DNA from 4 places in the Thalassotalea piscium genome. Region 1 is predicted to be linked to each of the others. Evidence: predicted binding sites of a transcription regulator. Region 1 holds the regulator's gene; each other region holds the start of a gene.
What was found. Region 1 encodes FNR, which switches genes on or off when oxygen is low (the NO sensors DNR and NnrR bind a similar motif). Its sites were predicted from a motif close to TTGATCTAGATCAA; they were not measured.
Positions count from the first base shown of each region.

Region 1 (5,170 bases):
AGTGAAGCGTTATTTGCATAATATCAACACCCATAGCGCTTATGCTGTTTTTCGTACGATAAGGCATCAGTTAAGAGAAAATGAACTTCCCCTAACCGCAGAAGTACTAGCAACGGGTTTATTGCCGTATTCTGAAAGAGGTAGCGAATATGTTGAAGAAATATCAGACATGATCCGCCACAACAAGCGTTATTTTGTTAGTAAAGACACTGAGTAATTAATGATTCAGGCTGTTATTAACAGCCTGCATTCAATTATTAAAAGCCTACGCTTGGTATGAAATATCAATGATCAAAGACTCATCAATATTGGTTGAGGAAACTACCTCTTTAGAAAATTCATATTCATCTTTTTCAACGGTTCTATCAATGGGCAAGTTTTTAAAATCGAATAAGTCGGTATCAGCTAATTGGCTAGGACTAACATTCTTAATTGATTTAAATACATTCTCCACTCTGCCTGGGCTAGTCGTATCCCACTGAGTTAACATTGCTTTTATATGCTGTCTTTGTAAGTTTTCTTGCGAACCACATAAGTTACACGGAATAATAGGGTATTGCTTATAATCAGCCCATTTTATTAAATCAGATTCTCGGCAATAACTTAGCGGTCTAATTACTGTATTTCTCTTATCATCAGAACGTAATTTGGGCGGCATCGCTTTTAATTTAGCACCAAAAAATATATTTAAAAATAACGTTTCAACAATATCATCCATGTGATGACCTAAAGCAATTTTGGTAGCCCCAATTTCTTCAGCAAACGAATACAAAGTACCGCGACGTAATCGCGAGCACAAACCACAAGTGGTTCTCCCTTCTGGTACTTTGGCTTTGACCACAGAATAGGTATCTTTATCAACAATATAATAAGGAATATTAAGCGATTCAAAGTAAGTAGGTAATATATGCTCAGGAAACCCCGGCTGTTTTTGATCTAAATTCACTGCAATTACTTTAAAGTTAACAGGGGCAGACTTTTGTAAGGCAAGTAAAATATCAAGCATGGCAAATGAGTCTTTACCACCACTAATAGCTGCCATTATAACATCGCCATCTTCTATCATATTATAATCGGCAATCGCTTTACCGACTTTAGAGCGAAGTTTCTTAGTTAATTTTTTTGTGTCTAAAGCAATTTCTTGCTCATTGGTCAATGCGATTGTGTCTTCAATCATAGTAATAATCAGTGTTTGATACTGTCGATAAAATTTTGAGCCGTATTATATACCGATACTAGCACTAACCCAAAAGATTAAGTATAAAAACTAAAGTAGAGAATGAATGGAACTGTAGGTTGGTATTTATGCCGTCAAATGGCTGCCTTTTACGAATAAGGGTAATTGATGTGCTTATCAGTTATAGCTCCTTGCATTACCTTACTACCGCCGTCCTTGGCGGTAAAGCACAACCTACAAATGGCAATATTATTTGTTAAAACTAAAGCTATGAAAATGAGCTAATGGTTAGTATGAGCGTCCACTGAGGTGGAAATGAAACACTTGATGAGCATAATTTCTTAATTGTAGGTCGGCATTTATGCCGTCAAATGGCTGCCTTTTACGAATAAGGGTAATTGATGTGCTTATCAGTTATAGCTCCTTGCATTACCTTACTACCGCCGTCCTTGGCGGTAAAGCACAACCTACAAATGGCAATATTATTTGTTAAAACTAAAGCTATGAAAATGAGCTAATGGTTAGTATGAGCGTCCACTGAGGTGGAAATGAAACACTTGATGAGCATAATTTCTTAATTGTAGGTCGCATTTATGCCGTCACATAGCTGCCTTTTACGAATAAGGATAACTGATGTGCTTATCGGTAATAGCTCCTGCATTACCCTACTACCGCCGTCCTTGGCGGTAAAGCACAGCCTACAAAAGACAATATTACTTTGCAGAGTTCAACTTATACATTAGTTTTGTAATGGTGATTGGTAGCCTTCAGGTTTAAGCGCTAATACATCGCAGTTTAGCCCGTCGATTACATGTTCGGCAGTATTACCAATTAATGCAGCTGAAAGGCCTGTTCTGCCAATGGTACCTAATACTACCAGTTCTGCGTCTAATGATAGTGCTTTGTCTTGAATTATGTCTTCAGGTAAACCTTCACCTATGTGTGTGTTTTCAAGAGCGATATTGAATTTTTTTGCTAGTGTAGTCATTGCTGCTTTATGATGATTGAGCATAGATTCGTTGTATTCGTTAGCGTTGAATTCAGGTATTTCAATAGCGATATTAACGGGTGTACCGGGGTATGAGTTTACTAGGTGAACATTTGCTTGAATTAAATTACCTAAGTTTAATGCTTCTTCTGCAATTTTGTTGTTAAGCGATATATGTTCATCTTCGTCGCTACCTACATTAACTGCAGCTAAGATATTGCCATTTTTTGGCCATGAATGTGATTTAACTAGTAATACTGGACACGGACATTTACGGAGTATATGCCAATCGGTTGGTGTGAATATTACTGACTTAAGTTTGTCGTGTTCATGGGTACCTTTAATGACAATGTCGTAGCCTTCGTTTAGCACTTGGTCAATAATGGGCTCGAAAGGGCGGTTATGCCAAATGACTTTGCTGTCAATTTTTATATCGTGTTGAGCGACAGATGCAATTTTTTCGTTTAGCCAAACTTCTTTGTCTTTGATCACTGAATTTCGCATTACTTCACGCTCATCACTTGAGAGCATAGTAGTCATTTCGTATGAAAAATCATAAATACTTAAAAAGGCAGTAATGGTTGCGTTGGTTTTTGTTGCTAACTCAATTGAACGTTCAAGTGCTTTTTGATCTTCAGTGGTAGGGTCAATAACAGTTAGTATTTTTTTATATTTTTCCATGGTTAGCCTCATAAGTTATTCATAATTATGACTACACAGACTTAATATCTTGTAAGTTGTGCCTTTCGATTAAAAATAATCAATTGATAATCAGTGTAGCCTTAATAAGATGATGCATCAAAGACGTAATTTATAAGTTGTTCTAAATCAATTAAATACCAACAAGCCCAGAGATGTTAACTATAGTGTTTAACGGCAAATAAGTGCGGTTAAATGCCCGCACATTCTTTTAATTTTTCTGCATCAAGTATTGTGATCAATTTACCTTCGACTTGAATTAAGCCACTTTTATGAAAGCGGTTAAGTAAACGGCTGATTGTTTCTACAGTTAAACCAATGTAATTACCAATATCACTTCGGGTCATAGTTAGTCTGAATTCTGTAGCAGATAGGCCTCGAGCATGGTACCTAATACTAAGTGCACTAATAAAGGTTGCTAAACGTTGCTCTGCATTTTTACGGTTTAATAGTGTTAGCATTTCTTGATCGGCACGAATTTCTGTACTCATCATTCGCAAAATTTGCTTTTTAAGCTTTGGTACTGTGTTTGAAAGCGTGTCTAAGGTGTCGTAGGGAATTTCACACACCATAGAGGTTTCTAAAGCTTTTGCAAAGCTAGGATGTGTTGACTCAGCAATTGCATCAAATCCTAATAAGTCGCCAGCTAAATGAAAGCCTGTAATTTGTTCTTCGCCATGTTCATCAACAGTAAAAGTTTTAAACGTGCCAGAACGAATAGCAAAAAGCGATTGCATTTTGTCGCCATCTTGAAATATTTGCTCGCCTTTATGAATAGGGCGTTTACGATCAATTATATTATCAAGATCTTCTAATTCTTTATCATTTAAAGAGTATGGCAAGCATAATTCACTAATACTACAATTTTGGCAGTGAATATGTTGTTGGCCTGAGCATTGACGATTTTCCATTTTATCCTTGAATTTACGCGAATAAATTATTTACTACTGATGGTATTAGAACATCATGTCAGATGCAAATTTTAACGTATAAATTCCATAAATTATTAGCATTATTGCCATAGATTTTCGAAAAGTATTATTAAGCAACAATGTCTTTAAAGAAAGCGCGCCAACCGAAACAGTAATTAGTGCAGGTAAGGTACCTAGGCCGAAGAAAAACATAATAGTTGCGCCAGATACTAATGACCCACTGGCTAATGACCAAGTTAAGGTTGAATAGACGAGCCCACAGGGCAACCATCCCCAAATGGCTCCTAATGCTAATGCTTGTTTGGCACTATTTACCGGTATAAATTTTTTACTTAACGGCGACAGTAGTTTCCATAGGCCTTTGCCTAATTGCTCTACTTTATTTAGTACCATAAACCAACGGCCAATATATAGCCCAAGTAAAATAAGAAAAACACCTGCGATCATTCTTAATATAGTGACGGGAAAACCAATGTTTTTTGCGGCGAGTGAACCTGTAAATCCAGCAATAGCACCAATAAGCGAGTAGGTGGCAATTCTACCAAAGTTATATGCCATCACTATACTTAACTTACTGCTTTGCTGTTGGCTTTTATTAATAGCAGAAGACAGCATGGTAGTTATACCACCACACATTACGATGCAATGTCCTGAGCCTAATATGCCAATAATAAAGGCTGCAAAAAAGTCTATTTCCATAATTGAACCTGAAAGTGTATGTGCTTCATATTTGTAAAAGAAAGCAAGAATATCATGAATTACTTGCGCTCAATCAACTTAATCGTAATTGAGTTAATTGGTGCTTAATACAATTGACTCAGATCATCTTTTTCTAGCACTAACTATTGTATAAGTACGTTAATTTTAACACTTAACACGTATAACTCGATCAATAAGAGTTTCATCTTTCTGCGGAGTAATTTATGTTTAGCAAATCTTTGGTTAGCTTAGCCGTTGCCAGTTTCTTTATACCTACTAGTTCAATTTTAGCAAATGATATGCCTGAAGTATCGTCAAAAGATGATACAGAAGTGATTGTTGTTATTGGTAAAACACCACGTAAAGTGCAAGATGTTGTTGGCGCTGTATCTGTTATTAATAGTGATGAAATTGATAAAATGCTAGTACATGACATGGCAACTCTATTTCGTTATCAAGCGGGGATTAATGTAATTAATTCTGGTAGCCGCTTTGGCGATTCGAGTATTGCTATTCGAGGCATTGCGGGTAATAGAGTCACTACAGAAATTGACGGTATTCCGGTTGCTGATCAGTTTAGTGTAGGGAGTTATTCAAACTCTGGCCGTAATACTATTGACCCCGATCTTATTAAGCAAGTAGAGATATTAAGAGGGCCTGCTTCAAGTACATATG
Region 1 covers NZ_AP027362.1:2,154,519-2,159,688, reverse strand. The annotation lists gene QUD79_RS09370 (glucosaminidase domain-containing protein) at 1-217, shown strand, start outside; gene ttcA (tRNA 2-thiocytidine(32) synthetase TtcA) at 266-1,177, opposite strand; gene uspE (universal stress protein UspE) at 1,917-2,846, opposite strand; gene fnr (fumarate/nitrate reduction transcriptional regulator Fnr) at 3,056-3,775, opposite strand; gene QUD79_RS09350 (sulfite exporter TauE/SafE family protein) at 3,821-4,495, opposite strand; gene QUD79_RS09345 (TonB-dependent hemoglobin/transferrin/lactoferrin family receptor) at 4,720-5,170, shown strand, end outside.

Region 2 (5,170 bases), 1.5 Mb from region 1:
TTTCTGGTTTTGCTACAAAAGTTTTCATTTAAAAAACCCAATATTAAAATGTTACTAAAAACAACCTCAACATGAGACTGTCAGTTAAAAGACTACGCCATTACCCCTTCGAGTATCGAGTCCATCGTCTAGTATCTTGGGGATATTAGACATTTGTAACGTCAGGGAGCGCGCATTATACAGAGATAATTAATAAAGATCACGACTATTTTTTAATCGTAGTAATATTTTTGTCAATTATGCATGTATTTTGCGCTGCCAATCTTTAGCTAGGCTTAATTCTTTCTGCCCCCTTTGGATCTAAGTTCAATGTTTAACCACACTTTGAGTCACCACAGTTTAAGCAAGTAGCACAACCATCAAGTAATACTACTGACTTTTGATGACACTTATTACATTGACTTGCCGCTGTCGGAAAGCTTGAAGGCTCGCTTTGAACATCAGCTTGAGATTTCTCTTTTTTTTCAGCAAGATATGCTTTTTGGTTTTTATCTATAGCGCTATCAGGCATCATTTCTAAAGCCTTTAAATGTGTTTCAATAACATGTCCAATATCAGCTACCACTGATGGCATGTAAATACCTGTACCTCTTTGGTAATACCCCCCTTTTGGATCAAATACCGCTTTTAACTCTTCAACTAAAAAAGTGCAATCACCGCCTTTACGAAATACCGCCGAAATAACACGAGTTAATGCAACAACCCAAGAATAAAATTCCATATTCTTAGAATTAACAAATATTTCAAATGGTCGACGAGACTCTTGTTCCGAGCCTTGGTTTAACAAAATATCGTTGATTGTAATATATAGCGCATGATCAGAAACAGGTGGTTTTATTTTATAGGTAGAGCCAATTAACATCTCTGGTCGTTTAATGGTTTCGTTAAGCTTTATTGCTTCATCTGGCACAATGACATGGGCATTTGCTTGATTTATAGTTTCTACTTCATCAGTTGGCTTTACTCTAACTGACGTTATTGGTTGGGTGATCTCTTTCATGAAATTTCCTATACACGTTATACTGAGTGACAAATTATAATTTACTGTAATAACCTTCTTTTAAGGCGTCATGTAAATTTGCAGCTGTGTGAATTTCGCCATCGTAGCTAATTTCTTCGTTACCTTTTGCAGTGATCACTGTGCCGTTAGCCAACGTAAATTCATAACTTACGTTTTCTAAGTCTTGCTCTTTAACTAATACCCCTTGATGCACTTCAGGGTTAAATCTAAATGTAGTACAACCTTTCAGTCCTTTATCGTAGGCATACATATAAATATTTTTAAATTTTTCATAACTAAAATCGGTAGGAATATTAATGGTTTTAGAAATAGACGAATCAATCCAATATTGTGCTGCTGCTTGAATATCAACATGTGCATTGGGACTTATTGCATCACTTGCGACAAAATACTCAGGCAATTGTTTTGTAACATCATCGGTGAATGGCAATGCATCAGGGTTGACCCGTTGTCGATAAGCTAAAAGCTCAAAGCTCGATACCGCAACGGATTCTTTTGATTTTTTACCTTCACGAATAATATTACGGTGATATTCATGAGCAAAGCTCGGTTCAATACCATTAGAAACGTTATTACCTAAACTTAGCGCTAACGTCCCAGTTGGGGCAATTGAGCTATGATGGGTAAAGCGGGCTCCAACTTTTGATAGTTCCTCAACAAGTTCGGGCTTTTCTTGCGCAATACGTTGCATATAGCGACTATATTTAGCGTGTAACACTGCACCTTTAATTTTATCTCCCACCTTAATGCCATGCTCTTTCATTTCTGGACGTTTTGATAGCATGCTTTCAGTGACAGTAAACTGTTGTGCTAATATTGGTGCGGGTCCTTTTTCCTTAGCAAGATTAAGTGCTTCTTCCCAACCTGTGATCGCAAGCACCTTTGATACTTCTTCGGTAAATGCTACAGCTTGTGGACTATTGTAAGCAAATTTGAGCATAGTAAGCGCCGAACCAAGTCCTAAATATCCCATACCGTGTCGACGTTTATTTAGAATCTCTTGCTGTTGTTCTTCTAACGGTAAGCCATTTATTTCCACTACGTTATCTAACATACGCGTGAATACTTTGATCACTTCTTTGAATTTACTCCAATTGAACTGTGCTTGTGCAGAGAAAGGATTATCTACAAATTTAACTAAATTTATTGAACCTAACAAACACGCACCATACGGTGGTAAAATTTGCTCTCCACACGGGTTGCTTGCGCGTAATTGTTCGCAAAACCAATTATTGTTCATATCATTAGCATGATCTATTAATAAAAAACCTGGCTCTGCATAATCAAATGTATTGGTCATTATCATATCCCAAAGTCTTGCTGCAGGAAGAGTTTGATAGATTTTACATGCGACTAAACCTTGCTCATTAACTATATAGTCGTGCTGTTTAATAAACTCTTCGCTGTAACAATTTTCTTTAAAGTGGATAAGTGCTTTATTATCGAGATCAATATTATCTGCGCTTAACTCTTTCTGCGAAATTGGAAACACTAAATGCCAATCTTGGTTATTTTTTACTGCATTTATAAAGTTATCACTAATAAGTAACGAGAGATTAAATTGACGGAGTCGGCCATCTTCTCTTTTAGCTAAAATAAATTCTTTTACATCAGGATGGCAAATATCAAATACGCCCATTTGGGCACCGCGTCTTCCACCAGCTGAGCTGACGGTAAAACACATTTTGTCAAAGATATCCATAAAAGATAATGGACCAGAAGTTGTCGCGCCTGCACCAGCTACGTATGCTCCGCTAGGTCGTAAGGTTGAAAATTCGTAACCTATTCCACAACCAGCTTTCAAGGTGAGTCCTGCTTGATGCACTTGTGACAAAATTCCAGTCATAGAATCGTTGATAGCACCTGAAACAGTACAATTTATTGTTGAGGTTGCGGGCTTAAATTCAGCCGCTCCTGCATTAGAAATTATTCTACCTGCTGGGTATGCACCACATTCCATTGCCCAAACAAATTGCTCTAACCAGTGCTTTTTGTTTTTCGGCTCTAGCGCTGCTAATGTTTTAGCCACTCGATAGAAGGTATCAGTGATCGTTTGTTCTTGAGGATTGCCGTGCTTATCTTTTAAGCGATATTTTTTATCCCAGATATCCCAAGAAGCAGGCTGTAATTCAACTGCCGATGTTAAAGCGGTGTTAAGCCCTATAGTTTGCGTAGTCATTGTCATTCCTTTTTAGTTCTAGTGAGAAACGTTAACGTTGACTAATGCTACTTAATATTTTTTTTAATAAAACTCGAAACACAAGATATTGTGATCTAGATCACGCTAAAACACCACATATTGATATTAATTACATTTTGTACTACTAGATATAGTGATTTACTAATCATTAAATATCAAAATATCTCAACATTGCTGTAGTCGCAAATGTATTCTTTGATTGTTAAATTTTCTATCATTTATTTAACAACACAACGGCTTTGTTCTTTAAAATTTCCTGCTTTCCAAATCGATTTCATCACTGTGGTTCACTTTGTATGCTATGACAGGGAAGTTAATACCATTGTCCATAAAGATGTGACCACATTCTTACACGCACGATTATAAAATGGCAGGAAGCATGTACATATTCATATAAAAAACAATCGTTTAGCATCAGTACAGGGGTAGTAACATGGCTTGTATTTACATAATTAACCCTAACGCAATAGCTAGAGTTTTTGCATTTAGTCGTTAACACAATATAGGTAACCAAGTAATATAGGAGACCAAGTATTTGCAGGCTTTATTTTAGTTTGATACCAACATCACACGGGGAAACACATGTTAAAGTTATTAGTTTTTGTTTTGGCATTAATGCCTACGTTATCAGTTTCAAATACCATCACGGTTTTGATAAACCACGATGATGGTGGTAAAAAAAGCCAGCGCCACTTAAAAAGATTTCTAAATGTGTTAAAGCAGAAAGGCTGTGATGCTATTCCGTACCAAAACACTGCCCAGCCTGCGCAGCTTTTATTCGATCCAACCCCTCGCTCAATCGCTTTAAAAGATCATCCAGACTATCAGTTGATTGCTATTGCAAAAACGCTAGATAATGACACTTATATTAAAGGTGCAATTGTTGTTAAAGCCAGTATAGGCATTAAAGATCTTAACTCTCTAAAAGGGTATTGGTTTGCATTTATCAACAAGCACTCTTGGCCTGGGTATATGCTACCAAGTAAGTTACTTAACGATGTAAATATTAATGAGGAGAACAGCCATTTTTATTTTGTTGGCAATTATATTGGTTCAGCAGCAGCTTTGGGACATCAAGATGTACAAGTTGCCATCATTGCCCACCCATTAGCTACACGTTGGGCTGATCTTAATGACTATTCAATTGTTGCGGTTACAGAAGCGGTAGAAACAGGGGGCTGGTGGATACATAAAAACATCTCATCCTCGATTAGGCAGCAATGTACAAGGGCATTAACTCAACTAAACAGGTCTGAACATAAAGTTGTGCCTGCTTGGATTGACGGGTTTAAAAAAGTAAATGATAAAGGCCAATAGTAAGAACACTTCTTTGCAAAAATATTTTTTTCTTAGAGTATTAACTTAAGCTCCCTATTTATCGTTTAATGCTAGGGCATGTTGAACTTTGCTGTACATTTTTGCAGGGATTTATTTGGTGTTTATACAAGACTGAACTTATGTAATGGGGTTGTTCCCCATAAATAAGTGAAAACGCCGTAGAAAAACCAAAGAGGCGCTGTCCTACGGATACGTTTAAACATGATTTACTTTTCGTTGCTTACACGGAAGTAGGTACTTAGCGTGAGCAGGACGCGGAAGCTGTCTAGCTCATTTATGTAAAATACTACACTGTATTCGCTACGCCTCAATTAAATCATGTTTAATTCGTACAAAATTTGTACTCGAAAGATCAACACGCCCTAAATTATTTTACAAAAAAGTGTCAATTTTAGTTTAAATATACAAAGCTGACGGCACATAAACTAAGGTAAGTGCTCACTTGCAAGGTAATCGCTCGACTGCATCTCTTGCAAACGACTTAAACAACGTTTAAATTCAAACTCTAAGCCGCCATGTGTGTATAACTGCTCCATCGCGACTTCAGCCGAAATAATGAGTTTTACATTTCGCTCATAAAACTCATCAACTAAAGCAATAAAACGTCGCGC
Region 2 covers NZ_AP027362.1:606,314-611,483, reverse strand. The annotation lists gene rplM (50S ribosomal protein L13) at 1-28, opposite strand, end outside; gene QUD79_RS02620 (TSCPD domain-containing protein) at 314-1,000, opposite strand; gene QUD79_RS02615 (adenosylcobalamin-dependent ribonucleoside-diphosphate reductase) at 1,035-3,200, opposite strand; gene QUD79_RS02610 (phosphate/phosphite/phosphonate ABC transporter substrate-binding protein) at 3,804-4,538, shown strand; gene zapE (cell division protein ZapE) at 4,985-5,170, opposite strand, start outside.
Region 2: a site for FNR is predicted at 3,291-3,304, ahead of QUD79_RS02615 (adenosylcobalamin-dependent ribonucleoside-diphosphate reductase). Genes of this name have one in related genera too.

Region 3 (5,170 bases), 1.2 Mb from region 1:
AGTTTCATTATGTAAATTTTCTAAAGATAGATACTTACCTGTTGGCCCATTACGCCCTGAAAATGATCAATTAATTGATATTTCTGGTGACGAAATGAAGCTTGTTCACGACGGCCCTGCTTTTGCTGAACCGCATGACTGTATTATTGTTCACCGTAGCAAATTGAAGCCACTAAAACTTTGGCCTCGTAACGACCCATTCTTTGCTGAAACTATTGCTCAGGCAAAAAGAGATGGTGTTGATGTATACACTCAAAACAAAATAATTCGTGATGGTAAAAAAGTTCGTGTTTACATGACTTCAATTGCACCTACTTTTGGTATGACTGAATTTAACGTTAAACTTGGTGATGAAGTTACCGTTATTGTCACAAACTTAGACCAAGTTGAAGACGTAACCCATGGTTTCTGTATGACTAACCATGGTGTACAGATGGAAATTGGCCCACAAGCAACGGCGTCAATTACCTTTAAAGCAAATCAACCTGGTGTTCACTGGTATTACTGTAACTGGTTCTGTCACGCTTTACATATGGAAATGCGTGGTCGTATGCTTGTTGAAGCATAATAGATCTTTGTAAAGTACATAAAACAACGCACAACCTAGGGCCTAGGTTGTGCTTTTTTTATCACTCATTCACCTCTAGGGCAACTCGATTCGTTTAGCGATAAAACTCAGCTGAAACTAATATTTCCGTATCGGGTACATAAAACTGCTCTGCACTGCCGCCATGCCACCATAATTGCCAACTTCGACTAAGGTGATCAATATTTTCATTAAGAAGCGCGTTTGCAGGTAATGGTGCTACCAAACTACCAATTGATGTTTGTAATGCATTTGGCGAACGGCGCTTTACCATATTTGGTGTTAGCTTTGCAGGGTCATCCAAGCCTAGGCTAGCGACTAATTCATAAAAGTTAGCTAACGTATTCGTATGAAAGTTTTTTACGCGATCACTTTTCGCTAATACATCAATAGCTTTAGATCTGGCAGGATCTTGCGTGGCAATCCCGGTTGGACAACGATTCGTATTGCAATGCTTTGTTTGAATGCAGCCAAGTGCCATCATCATAGTTCGAGCAGCATTTACTATATCTGCACCAACTGCAATTTTGGTTAACAAGTCAAAACTTGACGCTGTTTTACCTGAAGCAATTATCGTTATTTTATCTCTCAAGCCAACACCTACTAACGCATTATTGACAAAATAAACTGCTTCTAAACACGTCATACCCAGTCGATTACTAAACTCAACAGGTGCAGCACCAGTACCTCCTTCAGCGCCATCTATGGTAATAAAGTCGGGCACTATTTTAGTGGCTAGCATCGCTTTACACACGCCTAAAAATTCGGCAGGGTTGCCAATACATAATTTAAAGCCTACCGGTTTGCCACCACTTAACTCTCTTAAGCGTTTAACAAACTGTAATAGCTTGATTGGGGTTGTACATTCAGGGTTAATTGCCGGCGACACGCAATCTCTATCACGCGAAACGTGACGAATTCTGGCTATTTCTTCGGTAATTTTAGCCTTAGGCAACACACCACCATGGCCAGGTTTAGCGCCTTGGGATACTTTAATTTCTATCATTTTAACTTGCGCTAGCGTCGCTCTTTTAATAAAGCGTTCCTCGTGAAAGTTGCCATCATCATCTCTACAACCAAAAAGCCCAGAGCCTATTTGCCAAACAAGGTCGCCTCCATGCTTTAAATGATAGGGACTCACTCCACCTTCGCCCGTATTATGGTAACAACCTGTTTTTTTTGCGCCTAAATTTAACGCCTCGATTGCATTTGCACTTAATGAACCAAAACTCATGGCAGAAATATTTAAGTAAGAAGCTGAATAAGGCTGTTTACATTCACTACCACCAATGACAATTCTTTTAGCTGAATCAAGCACATGACTTGGAGCAATTGAATGCCATAAGCTCAAGTAATTATCTTTATACAAGTCTTGTTGCGTACCAAAAGCAATGGTATCGCGAGCATTTTTGGAACGTTGGTAGACCAAACTTCTTTCTTCACGGTTAAAGGGCCGTTCCTCCGTATCATTAGCAATAAAATATTGTTGAATCTCTACACGAAACGATTCAAGAAAATAGCGTATATAAGCAACAACAGGATAGAGCCTATTTAAACTATGATGGCTAAAATACAGATCATAAAAACCTATTAAGGAATACGCTAGGGTTAGACACACTAATACGCCAGCGAAAACACTCTCACTTTGTGAAAAAAAATAAAACGTAATAATGTTACCTAAGGTTAAAATTAACCAATAAACCTTTTGCATTATGGTCATAAATAATCCTTGTTTGAAGTCTACTTTTCTTAATCAAGATCAATAGTATATTGATAAAAAATGTTATGCTACGTTCACTTTAACTTTAATGAAGATTTTCCTTTGTTTTTTTTAAAAAAAATACGCTTAATTCCCTTAATCTCTATTGTTGTTATAAGCTTATACGTACAGAGTAGCGCTGCAAAAATATGGCAAGCGACACCTGCCCAAAATTTACAACAACTACTCAATGATGCGGAAAATGGCGATACTATAAATTTATCAGCTGGTCGCTATTTAGGTAATTTCGTTATTACAAAAGAGCTCACAATTACGAGCAGCGAAAATGCCATTATAGATGCCCAAGGCAAAGGGCATGCTTTATTACTTAGAAACTCTCATATCACCGTTGAAAATCTTACTATTGTTAACTGGGGAGACAATTTAACTGATCAAGACTCTGGGATATATTCCGACCGTCAAGCAAACCACATCATTCTTCGTAATAATAAACTAAAAGGTGATGGTTTTGGTATTTGGTTACAAAAAGGTCAAGACATTAAGGTATTAGCAAATACTGTTGAAGGGAATACCGCGCTTAGATCGGCTGACAGAGGAAACGGCATTCAATTATCAGTTGTTAAGAATGTTGAAGTTAAAGATAACGAAATATTTAATACCCGCGATGGTATTTACATTATTTCTAGTCAAGAGAATTCACTAGAAAACAATACCATGCATGATTTACGCTACGGTATACATTATATGTACTCTCATGATAACCAGGTAATTAATAACCATGCTTACAACACAAGAGCAGGTTATGCACTAATGAGCTCGAAAAGGCTAATTGTTAAAGGCAATACCACTCACAATAGCGAAGATTACGGTTTTTTATTAAACTTTATTACCACGTCAACTATATCAAATAACGTTATTAAAGACGTCTGGACCAAATCAAATAACAAAGTGCTTGGCCGTGACGGTAAAGGGCTATTTGTTTATAACTCTGCATATAACACAATTAGTAATAACGTAGTTGATACCACAGAAATAGGTATTCACCTTACCGCAGGATCTGAAAATACTCAGGTGTATGGTAATAGTTTTCTTAATAATCCTACACAAGTAAAATATGTTTCCAATAAAAAACAAGAATGGAGCCATAATAGTAAAGGCAACTACTGGAGTAATTACGTTGGTTGGGATATGGATAATGATGGTATTGGTGATGTAGTATTCGAGCCAAATGATGGCATTGATAAACTAGTGTGGCAGTATCCAGAAATGAAAATGTTAATGGACAGCCCCGCCGTACTTATTTTGCGCTGGGTTCAGCGTCAGTTTCCTGTGCTAAAACCACCTGGTGTAAAAGACAGTTTCCCGTTAATGAAGTCGCCCCACCAAAATACTGAACGCTTAGTAACATCGATAAATACTCTTCACGAACAAAGTAGTGATAACGTGACAGAAAAAGGTAAAAAGTAATGTCGAAAGAATTGTTAATCAAGTTATCAAATGTCGGCAAAGAATATCGTTCTCTTTGTGCGTTACAAGCGATTAACCTTGAATTAAATCAAGGCGAGGTCCTTGGGTTATTTGGCCATAATGGTGCGGGTAAAACCACCATGATGAAGTTAATTCTCGGGGTTATATCTCCAACACAAGGTAATATTGAAGTATTAGGCGTTGCGCCAGACTCAAAAGCCTCATGGCACATGCGTAACCAAATTGGTTACCTACCTGAAAATGTGAGTTTTTATGAACAGTTAACAGGTTTAGAGGTGCTAACTTACTTTGCCAAGCTTAAAGGTTTTAACAAAAAACACGCCATTGCATTACTAGAGCAAGTAGGTGTTGCCCATGCAATGAAGCGACAAGTAAAAACGTATTCAAAGGGAATGCGCCAACGCTTAGGTCTTGCTCAGGCTTTTATTGGTCAACCTAAATTACTATTACTTGACGAACCAACGGTAGGGCTTGATCCAATAGCTACTGCTGACTTTTATCAAACGGTAGATCAGCTAAAAAGCCAAGGTACAAGCGTAATTTTATGTTCGCATGTGTTACCTGGTGTAGAGCAACATATCGACAGAGCGATGATTTTATCTTCAGGGGAAATGTTAGCTACCGGTAGTTTGGTAGAGTTACGTCAATCAGCTCATTTACCAGTTAAAATTACAGTCAAAGGTATCACTGATACACTAAAGAAAGATCCACTCTTAACTCCCTACCTTGATCAAATATATGCAAATATATTACGAGTACCTGAACTTGATAAAATGGAAGTTTTACGACATTTGCTTACTATACCATCACTGGAAGATATTAATGTGGAACCTGCAAATTTAGAGCAAGTCTACCAATACTTTTTACAGCAGCCCAACCACCTAATTGAACAGACATCAAATATAAAAGGAGCAACAGCATGAAACAAATACTAACTGTTGCCAACAAAGAGTTTCATGATGGATTACGTAATCGCTGGCTAGTCTCTATTACGCTGATTTTTGCCATGCTCTCCATTGGTTTAACCTACTTTGGTGGTGCAGCTTCAGGAGCGCTTGGTATTGCTTCGTTATCAACAACTATTGCTAGTTTAGCAAGCTTAGCGGTATTTTTAATACCGTTAATAGCGCTGTTACTTAGCTACGACAGTTTTGTTGGCGAGCAAGAAAGTGGCACATTACTCTTATTATTAACCTATCCGTTAAATACTACGCAGCTGTTACTTGGTAAATTTTTGGGGCAAGGCAGTATAATAGCCCTAGCAACAATATTAGGGTTTGGCTCGTCGGCAATTGTGCTTTACTGGCAATTAGATGACACCGCCGTTTTCAGTGTTTTTTCAACCTTTATTACCAGTGCGGTATTACTTGGACTAA
Region 3 covers NZ_AP027362.1:942,719-947,888, reverse strand. The annotation lists gene nosZ (TAT-dependent nitrous-oxide reductase) at 1-568, shown strand, start outside; gene QUD79_RS03980 (FMN-binding glutamate synthase family protein) at 663-2,306, opposite strand; gene QUD79_RS03975 (nitrous oxide reductase family maturation protein NosD) at 2,409-3,773, shown strand; gene QUD79_RS03970 (ABC transporter ATP-binding protein) at 3,773-4,717, shown strand; gene QUD79_RS03965 (ABC transporter permease) at 4,714-5,170, shown strand, end outside.
Region 3: a site for FNR is predicted at 2,336-2,349, ahead of QUD79_RS03975 (nitrous oxide reductase family maturation protein NosD). Genes of this name have one in related genera too.

Region 4 (5,170 bases), 1.9 Mb from region 1:
GGTAGTTGGTTCTATAATGGCACTATTTTTAAACGACTTGCCCTTGTTAAACTGTTCGCTTCGGTGTTAACGCGAGAAGAAAATGAATATTTTTTGGTTACTCCGGTCGAAAAAGTAAAAATTACTGTAGAAGATACACCTTTTCTACTCACTCAATGGCACTGGCTTGACGAAGAACAAACAACAATAGTTGCGAGTACAAACTTAGATGATACGTTTGAAATTAACCATGAACATCCTATAGAGGTTAATGAAGATGGCGAATTATCTGTGACTGTTCGACGCAACTTACCAGCTAAAGTACATCGTAATGTATATTATCAATGGGTTAACATAGCAAAAGAGCGAGTAACAGCTAAAGGTACCGAACTAGTCATTACCAGTTCAGAGCAAACCTTTAGCTTAGGGCTTATTGAATATTAAATTACGCGCGAAAATCGCTGTTGATTAACATGTTGCTTCATATAGGCATCAAAGCTCATACAAATATTTCTAATTAATAAACGCGCTTTTTGGCTAACTGCAATATAATTTTCGCTATTCTCAACCAGTTCATCATTAATAAAAGTAGTTAGTAATGGCAGGTCATCGGCAAAATATTCATTAAAATTGATGCCATGCTTGTCATTAATCTGTTGTTTATCAACATAGTAATTACACATTAACTCACGAATTACATCTCCACGAATTATATCGTCTTTATTCAAAGTTAAGCCTTTTTCTAATGCGTGTCCTTGTGCATCGATTGCTTGATAGTATGGCGTTAAGTCTTTTATGTTTTGCGAATAACTATCGCCTATCGCACTTATTGAAGAAACTCCTAAACCTAATAAGTCGCAGCCACCTTTGGTGGTGTAACCTTGGAAGTTTCGGTGTAAATGCCCTTCTTTTTGGGCAATGGCTAATTCATCTGTTGGTTTAGCAAAATGATCCATGCCGATAAACTCGTAGCCGTAGTCACAGAGTTTTTCAATAGCCAGTTTCATTAATGCAAACTTTTCATCTACGCTTGGCAGCCATTCGTCACGCAGTTTTCGTTGCGCAGCAAAACGGCTTGGAATGTGAGCGTAGCTAAATAATGAGATACGATCAACATCCATTTCATAGGCTTTATCTATGGTTCGAGTGAATGTATCGGGCGTTTGGTGGGGTAAACCATAAATTAAATCTACGTTTATCGAGTTAAACCCTACTTTTTTCGCATGAGCGATAAAGTCGCTAATAAACTCAGTAGACTGAACACGGTTTATCGCAACTTGAACTTTTTCATCAATGTCTTGAACACCTAAACTTAAACGATTAAAACCAAGCTGGTATAGATGTTCTGCTAAGTTCATTTCGATTTCACGCGGGTCTATTTCTATGCTCATTTCTAGTTCATCAGCAAAATTAAACTCTTTTTTAAGCAAGGTTACTAATTTAGTAATTTGCGCATGGGTTAAAAAGCTAGGCGTACCGCCACCCCAATGGAGTTGTTTAACTGTGTACTCTTGAAATAACGGAGCACGTGAGGCAATTTCTTTCGCTAACATTTCTAAGTAGTCGTCTGCTTTACCACGATGACGAGTAATTATTTTATTACAACCACAGTAGTAGCAAAGGCTATGACAAAAGGGAATATGTACATACAAAGACAGCTCTCTGTTATCTGAGTTTTCGATTGCTGTAACTAAGTCGTTATGGGTAAATTCATCATTAAATTCGAGTGCGGTTGGATACGATGTGTATCTTGGGCCACTGGTATTGTATTTATTTAACAACCCTTTATCGAAAAACTGATCGGCTTTCATAACTATTCCTACTAAATGAACTTGAGGCATTCTACTGCAAAGCCATTTGGTAATAGTTGATCAAGCGCAAACTATAGCTATTCTACTTCACGGTGCAGGATTTAGCTGAAATGGAATGGGGATTATACAGTCTCACATGCTATATGATCCGTTCAACTAGTTAACATAATCAGCGACAGTGTTATTAAATAATTATCGCTACAAGAATGTAGTTAGGGCGTGTTGATCTTTGCTGTACATTTTTGCGCCTAGCGTTCACATTTAATTAAAGCGAGTATTCAATAGAAAAAAACCAGCGTATTTATTACGCTGGTTTTTGCTGCTAGTTAAACAACCTTAAAATAGATCATCTAATAATTTAAACCCATTTATGCTACTGCGAAGATATAGTCATTTCAGCTATTTTATTCGCTTCTATATCTGCTTCTTTAAAAAGCAAAGGACGCAATTGAGGCTGGGCAGAATATAACTCAGACTGATCTGTATTATGCTCGCTACCATAAGCATGCGATTGCGAATAACTAAGCAAGCCTTTTGCAACGGGTCCATCATCAGTAAAGTTTACTACGCTCATCCAGCTACTACCGTAACCAATATGGTATCCTTGCGCAGCTGCGCTTAAAATCGATGTTCCGTCTTGCGCGGGGTAAACATGGCGAGGTAGTAGTGTCCCGTCGTTACCTGTTCGGCTGGTAAAGACATTAAAGCCACCTTCAATATTATGTGCGCCAGCCCAAGCAATTTTCTCACCACTTGCGCTACCATCAGCTTTACTACGCTCAACAAATTGTACTTCATCTAACCTTGCATCAAGCGCAATACCTGCTGTTTTTATTTTATTGATCGCTTGAGCAAATTGGGCAAGCGTAGTGCTGTTATTAACTAAACCTGATGGTGTATTTAACGGATTGTTAGCATCAAAAGGCGTTATCCATTGTGGATCACGATTAAATTGAAATGCAAACTCACGAAATAGATGCGCTGCAACACTTCCTTTGTTCATCGTGCCATCCCAAAGTGCTAACGCTGAACAACCTTCACTAATATCAATACCATTAACAGGAGTACTACCTTGCGCGTTACAAATGGTTAGCAAGTCATTGAGTACCGCTTCACTTAAGTAACTTCTATTCCCCACAAGCGCTTGCTCAACTTCAGCAAGTGAAAATAAATTATCTGACCCTGCAGCATCACCCAATAACGTATGCGCCATGCGTGAGCGCAACGACTGTTGATTACCTACATTACCATACAAGGGTGAAACACCAACAATTGGCATTTCTGCATTCGTTAGCCAGAAACTATCATTTGAGTTTTGTACGTAGTCTGTTCCCATATACTTCGGTGCTTTATCGTACGGCACGGCATCATCAAAAATAAAGGCAGAAATATTACCTGGTAATACAGTAAACCCTGCTGCTTTTTTAATACCAATTAAGGTCGGATTCGTTGTTAATGTTGCGATAGCTGAATCACTAAGATTAGGGACAGTAGAGTCATCAATATAAAAAACATTTCCTTCTTTATCTGCTGACATCGTATTGTTAAAAATAACGCCATCGTAATCTTTAAATGCTTGTTTAAATTCATTAATATCACCAGCGACATTCATTGCTAGCCAATGATCAAGAATATCTAAATTTTCTTTGTTGGCATCTTTAATGGCAAACGCATTAGTATTTGTCCATTCAAAGCTACCTGGAACAACTATCATAGGGCCTTGTAAAGTAGAATAGCTTTTCTTCGCAAGCTTGATTGTTACACCAGGTGCTACTGCTACATCAATAACTAATTCTTCAACCTCGATTGGGCGAGGTGCACCATCAACAGTTTGATTAAGTAACCCTGGTAAACTGTTATCCAAGGTTAATTGATATACCACGAAATGTTCAGCAGTAGAAAAAGTGTGTGTCCACGCAATATTTTCATTAAAACCAATATTTACCACGCCTGGCATACCCATTAGTGAGCCACCCATAACATTTAAATGCCCTGGAATAGTGCTATGAAACTGCCAAAAGCGTAAATTGCCGGTATGTGGAAAATGAGGGTTAGCTAACACCATTCCTTTACCATTTTCGGTTTTATCTTTACCTAATCCCCAGCCATTTGAGCCCATATCACTCGGGTTTTTTTCTGGCATTGTTACTTTAGGCAATATTTTCATCGGCGCTGAAGAATTTCCTGCCACAGGGTATGGCATAAAGCTTTCACCCATTGGAGCAGCTAAAAACATTGGCCCAAGAAAGTTTGATGCACCAGGTAATAATGCAACACCAAGTGAATATGTAAGCATATCAACATCTGAAATTGGCTGCACCCAAGGCTGTCCCGCACAAGCAGCGTCAATATTTTCTACACCAGTATCAGCTAAATACTTATTATACCCTTGTGCATAACCTGACAATAATGCTTGGCTGTTGATAGACATTAGCTTGAGGTTTTTTTCCGCTTGTGAGCGGATCTCTAATGCTAAATAACCAAAATCATTAATTAAATGTTCAGAGTCACCCGACCCTGGCGACATATCAGGCCCATAATATTTCGATCGTTGTGAATTATATTTAAGAATTTGATCAGCAAGTACACAGATATTATCTTTAGCAAACGCATAGCCAACACCGTAAGAAAGGCTTTGCAAGTTATCTGCTGTCACATGTGGCACACCATAATCAGTCCAGCGGATATTGGCACTAAGTACGCCATCGTTATCAAATGCAGGTATTGGAGCAGCTGTTGCAGGTGGTGTCGGGTCAACCGGTTGTGTTGGTTGGTATGTAGAATTATTTTCATATTTATATTCACCGCCGCAAGCAGCAAGTAAACATGCCAAGCTTATTGCCGTCATTGGCTTAGCTATGTGTTTTAAGTTTTGTTTCAAAGCGTATCCCCCAAGGTATATTAATAGTATTTACAAGCCATTAAAGCGTGTTTATCTTTGTTGTAATTTGTCATTAATTATAGTGAGTATAGACAAAATTATTATTTACGCTTTAATCTGCTCTTACCAGTTTGTATCACAATTAATAATCGTTGTACATTAGTACTATGACTAGCTCTTAAGTCTAAAGCCTCATATCTTCAAGTGTGAAGAATCAATGGCTCAGTGTGCTTAATCTGAGTTGTAGTTAGTGAGTCAGGCGGGTATAAGTTTTCTGTAACTAAAAAAGCACGCTGATGCGTGCTTTTAAAAGTATATACGACCTTTTTGACAAAAATTGCCAATTGAGAGTCAAACAGTCTCCCTCAAGATTAACAACCTTTGATAGCTGATATTTTATCTAACGTATATTGATGAAGAGATGTTAACTCTTGAACTATCGATGGAGTTAACTTAGCTTCTGCTTTGGTTCGCTCTAGATCTAACTTCATTCTATCCT
Region 4 covers NZ_AP027362.1:150,941-156,110, reverse strand. The annotation lists gene QUD79_RS00660 (DUF1285 domain-containing protein) at 1-423, shown strand, start outside; gene hemN (oxygen-independent coproporphyrinogen III oxidase) at 420-1,790, opposite strand; gene QUD79_RS00650 (acylase) at 2,164-4,638, opposite strand; gene QUD79_RS00645 (DUF2489 domain-containing protein) at 5,043-5,170, opposite strand, start outside.
Region 4: a site for FNR is predicted at 1,847-1,860, ahead of hemN (oxygen-independent coproporphyrinogen III oxidase). Genes of this name have one in related genera too.